2 regions of the Kitasatospora sp. NPDC056731 genome follow, and region 1 is predicted to be linked to the other one. Evidence: riboswitches for the same ligand, from Rfam matches in the RefSeq annotation. Region 1 holds a riboswitch; the other holds the start of a gene.
The links. Region 1 has a riboswitch for S-adenosylmethionine ahead of AB0R04_RS35275 (aminotransferase class V-fold PLP-dependent enzyme). Riboswitches for the same ligand answer to the same signal wherever they lie in the genome.

Region 1 (4,533 bases):
GCCCGCCGGTACTGGTGCTGATCGGCCGGCCGCAGGACTCCTGGCTGGCCGCCTGGAGCCGGGCCGACGCCGCGATCTCCCGCCCGGTGGACCCGGTGGCGCTGGCCGAGGCGGTGGCCACCCTGCTGCGGGCACGGCTGGCCAAGCGGGCCCCCGTCAGCCGCTGAAGGGTGCCGTCTCACGACTAGAGAAGACGCCGCCGCGGGAACCCGACTGGTCGATAGGCTGACTCCATCCGTACGGACGTCCCCCCGACGCGGGGAACCCGACAACAGCTGGAGTCAGCCATGGTGAACGTGAACCCTGCGAACGGTGGTACCGCACCCGCGCAGGTGGTCCGCACCTGGCCGGACGTCCTGGCGGCGCTGTTGAAGGGGGAGGACCTCGACCGCTCGGCCACCGCGTGGGCGATGGACCGGATCATGAGCGGCGAGGCGTCCCCCGTCCAGGTGGCCGGGTTCATGGTGGCGCTGCGGGCCAAGGGCGAGACGGTCGACGAGATCACCGGCCTGGTGGACGCGATGTACGCGCACGCCGAGCCGCTGGACATCCCCGGCCCGGCCGTGGACATCGTCGGCACCGGCGGGGACCGGGCCAAGACCGTCAACATCTCCACCATGTCGGCGATCGTCGCGGCCGCGGCCGGCGCCAAGGTGGTCAAGCACGGGAACCGGGCCTCCTCCTCGGCCAGCGGCTCCTCGGACGTGCTGGAGAAGCTCGGCGTCCGCCTCGACCTGTCGGCCCGGCGGGTCGCCGAGATCGCCGAGGAGGTCGGGCTGACCTTCTGCTTCGCGGCCAAGTTCCACCCGTCGATGCGGCACGCCGCCACCGCCCGGCGCGACCTCGGAGTGCCGACCGCGTTCAACATCCTCGGCCCGCTGACCAACCCGGCCAAGGTCACCTCGCACGCGATCGGCTGCTTCGACACCCGGCTCGCCGCACTGATCGCCGGCGTGCTCGCCCGGCGCGGCTCGACCGGCCTGGTCTTCCGGGGCGACGACGGCCTGGACGAGCTGACCATCACCACCACCTCACAGGTGTGGATCGTGCGGGACGGGACCGTCACCGAGACCACCTTCGACCCGCGGGACGTCGGCGTCGAGCTGGTCGGCATCGAGGCGCTGCGCGGGGCGGACCCCTCGTACAACGCCGAGGTCGCGCGCCGGCTGCTGGCCGGCGAGCGCGGGGCCGTACGGGACGCCGTCCTGATGAACACGGCGGCGGCGCTGGTCGCGCTCGACCTGGGCGAGGCACCGCTCACCGAACAGCTCGCGGCCGGCATGGCACGGGCGGAGCGGGCCATCGACTCGGGCGCGGCGCAGGAGCTGCTGCGGCGTTGGTCGGAGGCCACCAGCCGGGTGTGAGGCGGTACTTGAGAGCCCGTGCCGCAACGTCGGCGCGGGCTCCTCGACTGTCCGGATGGTGGATGTCTGTTTGACCACTCGCTGGGCGCGACCTAGAGTCTTGGCCAGGTCATGAGTGACAGCGTCAAGCCCCAGCTTGCTGTCCGGCAACCCTCCGTCCGTGGCGGGGTGCCCTGGGTGAGGACCGGGTCGCTCGGCGAATCGTCCGTGCGGCAAGCGCGGACACCCGACGACTTAGCACTCCCGGGGTCCCACACCCCCAGAAGGAGTGCATCCTCATGTCGATCGCCACCGAACTCTGCGCCCCCCTCGCCGTCCTCGGCCACGACGTCCAGGTCCCGCTCGCCAGCGGCGAGAAGGTCGGGTACGCGGCCCTCGACTACGCGGCCAGCTCCCCGGCGCTCCAGCGGGTCTGGGACGACGTCTCCGCCTACGCCCCCTACTACGGCAGCGTGCACCGCGGCGCCGGGTACCTCTCCCAGCTGTCCACCGACCTGTTCGAGCAGAGCCGCCGCACCGTCGCCGAGTTCCTCGACCTGCGCGAGGGCGACCAGGTGGTCTTCACCCGGGCCACCACCGACTCGCTGAACCTGCTCGCCGCGGCCGTCCCGGCCGGGACCCGGGTGTTCGCCTTCGAGACCGAGCACCACGCCTCGCTGCTGCCCTGGGCGCACGCCGGGCTCGACGTCCACTACCTGCGCGCGCCGCGCTCGCACGCCGAGGCGGTCGCCGCCCTGGACGCCGCGCTCGCCGAGGCGCCCGAGGGCCCCAAGCTGCTCTGCGTCACCGGAGCCTCCAACGTGACCGGCGAGCTGTGGCCGGTCGCCGAGCTGACCGGGACCGCGCACCGGCACGGCGCCCGGGTGGTGCTGGACGCCGCCCAGCTGGCCCCGCACCACCGGGTCTCGGTGCGCGAGCTGGACGTCGACTGGATCGCCTTCTCCGGCCACAAGATCTACGCGCCCTTCGGCGCCGGTGTGCTGGCCGGCCGGGCGGACTGGCTGGACGCGGCCGACCCGTACCTGGCCGGCGGCGGGGCGACCCGGACGGTGGCCCGGGAGACCGACGGCTCGGTGGCCGTCCAGTGGCACTCCGGCCCGGCCCGGCACGAGGCCGGCTCGCCGAACGTCATCGGCGCCTATGCGATCGCGTCGGCCTGCCGGGCGCTGAGCGAGGCGGGCTTCGACGCGCTGGAGGCCCGGGAGCGGCAGCTGATCGCCCGGCTGACCGCCGGGCTGGCGGAGATCCCGCAGGTCAAGGTGCTGAACCTGTTCGGCGCCGAGGCGGCCCGGGTGGGCGTGCTGTCCTTCGTCGTCCAGGGCTGGAACAGCTCGCACTTCTCGGCCGCGCTGTCCGCCGAGTACGGCATCGGGGTCCGCGACGGCCTGTTCTGCGCGCACCCGCTGCTGCGCACCCTGCTCGGGGACGAAGAGGTCTCCCCCTCCGAGTGCGGGGCGCCCGAGCCGTCGCTGCCCGGCGAGCGCAGCCTGAACGCGATCCGGGTGAGCTTCGGGGCCGGGACCCCGGACGAGCACGTCGACCGCTTCCTGACCGCCGTCCGCGAGCTGGTCACGGACGGTGCCGCGTGGAACTACCGCAACGAGGGCGGACGCTGCGTCGCCACCGTGCAGGTCGACCGGGGGCGTCGGCAGGGCTGAGGGGCCCGGTCGGCAGGGCTGAGAGGCCTACTCGTCCAGGCCGAGGGCGAAGGCGGCCTCGAGGTCGTGCTGGGAGTAGGTGCGGAAGGCGATCTGGGTCTCGGTGTGGGCCACGCCCGGGACCTTGTTCAGCCGGCCCGGGATGACCGCGGCCAGATCGTCGTGCCTGCGCACCCGGACCATCGCCACCAGGTCGTAGCCACCGGTCACCGAGTACACCTCGCTGACGCCCTCGATGGCCGCGATGGCCTCGGCGATCTCCGGGATGCGGTCGACACTGGTCTTGATCAGGACGATGGCGGTGATCACTGTTCGGGCTCCTTTGTGGGGTGCCGCCAGCGTATCGGGCGTCAGCCGGGTCGTCTCGGGGGGTGGCTGACCACCGTGCAGGCGTAGAGGAAGCCCGCCGAGAAGCCGATCACGTGGACCAGATAGGCCACCCCGGGCCCGGCCGAGTGGACCGACCACCACTGCAGGGCGAACCAGAGGCCGAGCACCAGCCAGGCCGGGAAGCGCAGCGGCAGGAACAGCAGCAGCGGGACGAGCGTTGTCACCCGGGCGCGCGGATGGAAGCGCAGGTAGGCGCCGAGGACGGCGGAGATCGCGCCGGAGGCGCCGATCAGCACCCGGGTGGAGCCCGGGGAGTGCGCCTCGGCGAGGGCGAAGCCGTACGTGGCCAGGCTGCCGGCGGCCAGGTAGAAGAGGGCGAACCGGGCCCGGCCCAGCCGCTGTTCGACGGTGGGGCCGAAGACGTGGAGGAAGAGCAGGTTGCCCAGCAGGTGCAGCCAGCCCGCGTGCACGAAGAGCCCGGTGAGGACGGACAGCGCCGGGTGCTTGCCCGGGGTGGGCGCGGCCGGGCAGCCCGGGGCCGGGTCGGGGGCCTGGGCCAGCTGCTCGGCGGTCAGCGGGCGGCCGGCCAGCACCTCGGCGGGGATGACGCCCCAGCGCTGCTCGTACCGCTGCTCCGCGCAGAGCCGGGACTGGCCGGTGCCGTACAGCGGATTGAGCCCGGCGGCCGGGCCCAGCAGGAACACCAGGGTGTTGACCGCGATCAGGGCGTAGGTGACCGCCGGGGCGGGCACGGACGGGCGTTCGCCCCGCGCGTCGGTGTGCCCGGGGGCCGTCAGTGCCATGCGGCCAAGCATCCCTCCGTGTCGGGCGTGTGACACGGCCTTGTACGGCAGGTGGACTAGCCCGCTCGTTCTCCTGACTGGTGGCCGGGATGGTTGCCTCAGGCAATAGGCTTGGGGCGGGCAATCCCGCCTCCCGCCGCCGACGCCGGGGCCCCGGGGGGAGCGCCTAGCCCACCCAGGGACCACCCGAGAGGACCCCCGATGACCGTCCCCGCCCTGACCGCCGAGACGCGCTGGCGCTGCACCCTGTGCGGAAACCTCACCCGCTTCGACGTGACCCGCACCGCGCGGGTCACCGAGTTCCTGCACTTCGACCTGGCCGGCGAGTCCAAGGTCGAGGAGACCGAGGTGCTGAGCGAGACGATCGAGTCGGTGCGC
Region 2 (4,533 bases), on a different contig from region 1:
ACATGTTTCACGGCCCAGGCACCAGACCGGTCTCAGCGGCCGGACGACCGTCCGGCGATTCGCGGGTGATTCGCGGGTGAGGATGAGGGGAAGCCCTGTTCCCAACCGAGCCACACTCTACTCCGACTTGACCCCGCCATATTCCCGCCGAAATACGGCCGGCCGTCCGTGCGTACGGAGAACGGAATTCCGTACGCGCGGACGGCCGGTCGGACGAACGGCTCGGGCGGGGTGCCCGGATCGGGGCGCGGCTCAGCAGCCGCCGGCCACCGCCGGGATGATCGAGACGCTCGCGCCGGCCGCGATCCCGGTCGCCAGGCCCTCGGCGAAGCGCACGTCGTCGTCGTTCACGTAGACGTTGACGAAACGGCGCAGCTTGCCGGCGTCGTCCAGGATGCGGGCGGCGATCCCCGCGTGGTTCTTCTCCAGGTCGGCGATGACCTCGCCCAGGGTGGCGCCCTCGGCGGCCACCTCGGCGGCGCCGCCGGTGTAGGTGCGCAGGATGGTGGGGATACGGACGTTGGCGCTCATGGTTCTCCTAGCGGGTGCGACCCAGCGGGGTGGGGGGTGTTTCAGGCGGACGCGAGGCCGGCGTCGTGGAAGGACGCCAGGGTCGGGCGGATGACAGCGGTCATCCCGGCCCCGGCGACGGCGTCCAGGGTCTTCAGGCCGTCGCCGGTGTTGATCGCGACGGTCTCCTTGGACGGGTCCAGCTGGCCGGTCTCCACCAGCTTCTTCAGCACGCCGACGGTCACCCCGCCCGCGGTCTCGGCGAAGACGCCCTCGGTCCGGGCCAGCAGCCGGATCGCGTCCACCACCTCGGCGTCGGTGACGTCCTCGACCGCGCCGCCGGTGCGCCGGGCGATGTCCAGCACGTACGGGCCGTCCGCCGGGTTGCCGATCGCCAGCGACTTGGCGATGGTGTCCGGCTTGACCGGGCGGATCACGTCCTGGCCGGCCTTGAACGCCGCCGACACCGGCGAGCAGCCCGCCGCCTGGGCGCCGAACACCTTGTACGGCCGGTCCTCGACCAGGCCGAGCCTGATCAGCTCCTGCAGCCCCTTGTCGATCTTGGTCAGCTGGGAGCCGGAGGCGATCGGGATGACGATCTGCTCCGGCAGCCGCCAGCCGAGCTGCTCGCAGATCTCGTACGCCAGCGTCTTGGAGCCCTCGCCGTAGTAGGGGCGCAGGTTGACGTTGACGAAGCCCCAGCCCTCGCCGGCCGGGTCGCCGATCAGCTCCGAGCAGAAGCGGTTCACGTCGTCGTAGTTGCCCTCGATGCCGACCAGCTCGCCGCCGTACACCCCGGCCATGACGACCTTGCCCTGCTCCAGGTCGTGCGGGATGAACACGCAGGACTTGAAACCGGCCCGGGCGGCCGCCGCGCCCACCGCGCCGGCCAGGTTGCCGGTGGAGGAGCAGGAGAGCGTCGTGAAGCCGAAGGCCCGCGCGGCCTCGATGGCGCAGGCCACCACGCGGTCCTTGAACGAGTGGGTCGGGTTGCCCGAGTCGTCCTTGATGTGCAGCTGCGCGGTGAAGCCCAGCTCACGGCCCAGGTTGTCCGCCTTGACCAGCGGGGTCCAACCGGGGTTCAGGTTGGGCTTGGTGGCGACGTCGGCCGGGACGGGCAGCAGCGGCGCGTAGCGCCAGATCGAACTCGGGCCGGCCTCGATCCGGCGGCGCAGCGCCTCGGCGCCCTCGCTGCCGAAGTCGTACGCGATCTCCAGCGGGCCGAAGCACTCCAGGCAGGCGAAGCTCGGACCGAGCGGGAAGCGGGTGCCGCACTCCCGACAGGACAGCGCGGTGGCGGGGCCGAGGTCCACGGATGCGGGTGCGACAGTGTCGATAGCCATGATGGCGGAGGCCTCTCTCCTCATCTTCCCCGTGGCACGGTCGCGCCACAGGCCGGAATTGGCACCTGTCCCGCCGGGGCCTGTCGACAGACAGCCGCGCGAGAAGGTTGCCGGGACGTCAACGGGCCGTTCCCTCAGTCCCTCTGGATGAGCTTGTGAAATTGTGGTGGTGCTCAACGGCGACCCCGACGTGCAAAGGTCCGGCCGCTGTACGAAGACTGTATCCGAAGGCGTCAACCCCGAACGGGATCGTCCGCCACGCGAGATGGCGCGTCCCACCGACCCCGCCGAGGAGAGTCCCGTGCCCGCCGAACCGACCCCCGCGCTGCTCCCGCAGGCGGCGTCCTGGCTGCGCCGCCGCTCGTGGAGCGCGGTCGACCGGCCGGTGCACGCCCTGCTGGAAGCCAAGCGCCGGACCGGCCACACGGTCAGCGTGGTGCTGCCCGCACTGGACGAGGAGGCCACCGTCGGCGACATCGTCCGCACCATCCGCCGCGAGCTGATGGAGCGCCTCCCGCTGGTCGACGAACTCGTCGTGATCGACTCCGGCTCGGCCGACGCCACCGCCGCCGTCGCCGCCCGGGCCGGCGCCCGGGTGGAGTACCGCGACGCGATCCTGCCCCGGCTGCCCGCCGTCCCCGGCAAGGGCGAGGTGCTCTGGCGCTCGCTGCTGGTCACCCGCGGCGACATCGTCTGCTTCGTCGACGCCGACCTGCGCGAGTTCGACCCGGCCTTCGTCTCCGGCATCCTCGGCCCGCTGCTCACCGAACCGGACATCCAGCTGGTCAAGGCCATGTACGACCGGCCGCTGGAGACGGAGGGGGCGGTGGTCCCGGCCGGCGGCGGCCGGGTCACCGAACTGGTCGCCCGCCCGCTGCTCAACCTGCACTGGCCGGAACTCGCCGGTTTCGTCCAGCCGCTCGGCGGCGAGTACGCGGCCCGCCGCGCGCTGCTCGAACGGCTCCCCTTCCCCACCGGCTACGGCGTCGAACTCGGACTGCTGGTCGACGCGCTGGAGACGGTCGGGCTGGACGCCCTGGCCCAGGTGGACGTCGGCGTCCGGCACCACCGGCACCAGGACGGCCAGGCCCTCGGCCGGATGGCCGCCACCATCTACCGCACCGCCCTCGAACGCCTCGACCGCACCCACCGGCTGAAGGCCTCGGCCGACCTCGTCCACCCGCTGCTGACCCAGTTCACCCGCGACCCGCAGAGCCGGGAGTTCACCGCCCACACCCACCCGGTGACCGCCCTGGAACGCCCGCCCATGCACACCGTGCCCGAGTACGCGACCCGACACTGAACACCCACCGAAAGGGTTTGCCGCTCCGGAGCCCAGGCAACGTACCAAATATGGGCGATCTCACGACCGAACGTTCGAGTGCGACCGGCACCGCCCCCGTCCTGGTGGCCTCCAATCGGGGACCGGTGTCGTTCAGCACCGCGGACGACGGCACGCTGACCCTCCGCCGCGGCGGCGGAGGCCTGGTCTCCGGCCTCTCCGCCATCGACGACCCCGACGCCGTCTGGGTCTGCGCCGCCCTCGGCGCCGCCGACCGACAGGCCGCCAGAGAGGCCCCGGACGGCCGCCTCGACCTCGCCGGGCACGACGTGGGCGGCCAGGCCGTCCGCATGCTGGACATCGATCCCGACACCTTCGCCCGCGCCTACAACGGCGTCGCCAACTCCACCCTCTGGTTCGTCCACCACCTGCTCTACGCCACCCCCACCGCCCCCGCCTTCGACGCCGGGTTCCGCACCGAGTGGGCCGCCTACCGCGCCTACAACGCCGCCTTCGCCGAGGCGCTGGCCGCCGAGGCCGCCCCCGGGGCCGCCGTGCTGGTCCAGGACTACCACCTCTCGCTGACCCCGGCCCTGCTCCGCGCCGCCCGCCCCGACCTGCGGATCGGCCACTTCTCGCACACCCCGTGGGCCCCGCCCGAGTACTTCCGGCTGCTGCCCGACGACGTCGCCGAGGCCGTCCTCACCGGCATCCTGGGCGCCGACCGGGCCGGCTTCCTGACCCGCCGCTGGGCGCTGGCCTTCGCCGACTGCTGCGCCGACCTGCTCGGCGCCGAGGTCGACCGGGACGCCATGACCGTCACCCACGCCGGCCGCACCACCCGGCTCGGCGTGCACGCGCTCGGCGCCGACGCCGACTTCCTGCGCGAACGCTCCCACCGCCCGGACGTCGACGAACGCCTCGCCGCCCTCCGCGAGGCCGTCGGCGGGCGCCGCACCATCGTCCGGGTCGACCGCACCGAGCTGAGCAAGAACATCGTCCGCGGCCTCCAGGCCTACCGGCACCTGCTGCGCACCCGCCCCGAATGGCACGACCGGGTGGTGCACATCGCCTTCGCCTACCCCTCGCGCACCGACCTCGCCGAGTACCGCGCCTACACCGCCCAGGTCCAACGGCTCGCCGAGGACATCAACGCCGAGTTCGCCACCCCCGCCTGGCAGCCGCTGATCCTGCACGTCGACGACGACTTCCCGCGCTCCCTGGCCGCCTACCGGCTCGCCGACGTGGCCCTGGTCAACCCGATCCGGGACGGCATGAACCTGGTCGCCAAGGAGGTTCCGGTGGTGTCCGACCACGGCTGCGCCCTGGTGCTCTCCCGCGAGGCCGGCGCGTACGCCGAACTCGCCGAGGACGCGCTCACCGTCAACCCGTACGACG

Region 2: another riboswitch for S-adenosylmethionine. It lies ahead of thrC (threonine synthase); the one in region 1 lies ahead of AB0R04_RS35275 (aminotransferase class V-fold PLP-dependent enzyme).

The regions. Positions count from the first base shown of each region.
Region 1 covers NZ_JBFBNR010000060.1:21,003-25,535, reverse strand. The annotation lists gene AB0R04_RS35285 (hypothetical protein) at 1-167, shown strand, start outside; gene trpD (anthranilate phosphoribosyltransferase) at 288-1,364, shown strand; SAM riboswitch class IV at 1,472-1,589, shown strand; gene AB0R04_RS35275 (aminotransferase class V-fold PLP-dependent enzyme) at 1,643-3,022, shown strand; gene AB0R04_RS35270 (Lrp/AsnC ligand binding domain-containing protein) at 3,050-3,331, opposite strand; gene AB0R04_RS35265 (rhomboid family intramembrane serine protease) at 3,373-4,155, opposite strand; gene AB0R04_RS35260 (hypothetical protein) at 4,357-4,533, shown strand, end outside.
Region 2 covers NZ_JBFBNR010000051.1:41,003-45,535, forward strand. The annotation lists gene AB0R04_RS33375 (MoaD/ThiS family protein) at 253-531, opposite strand; gene thrC (threonine synthase) at 573-1,853, opposite strand; SAM riboswitch class I at 1,871-2,007, opposite strand; gene AB0R04_RS33385 (glucosyl-3-phosphoglycerate synthase) at 2,155-3,156, shown strand; gene AB0R04_RS33390 (trehalose-6-phosphate synthase) at 3,207-4,533, shown strand, end outside.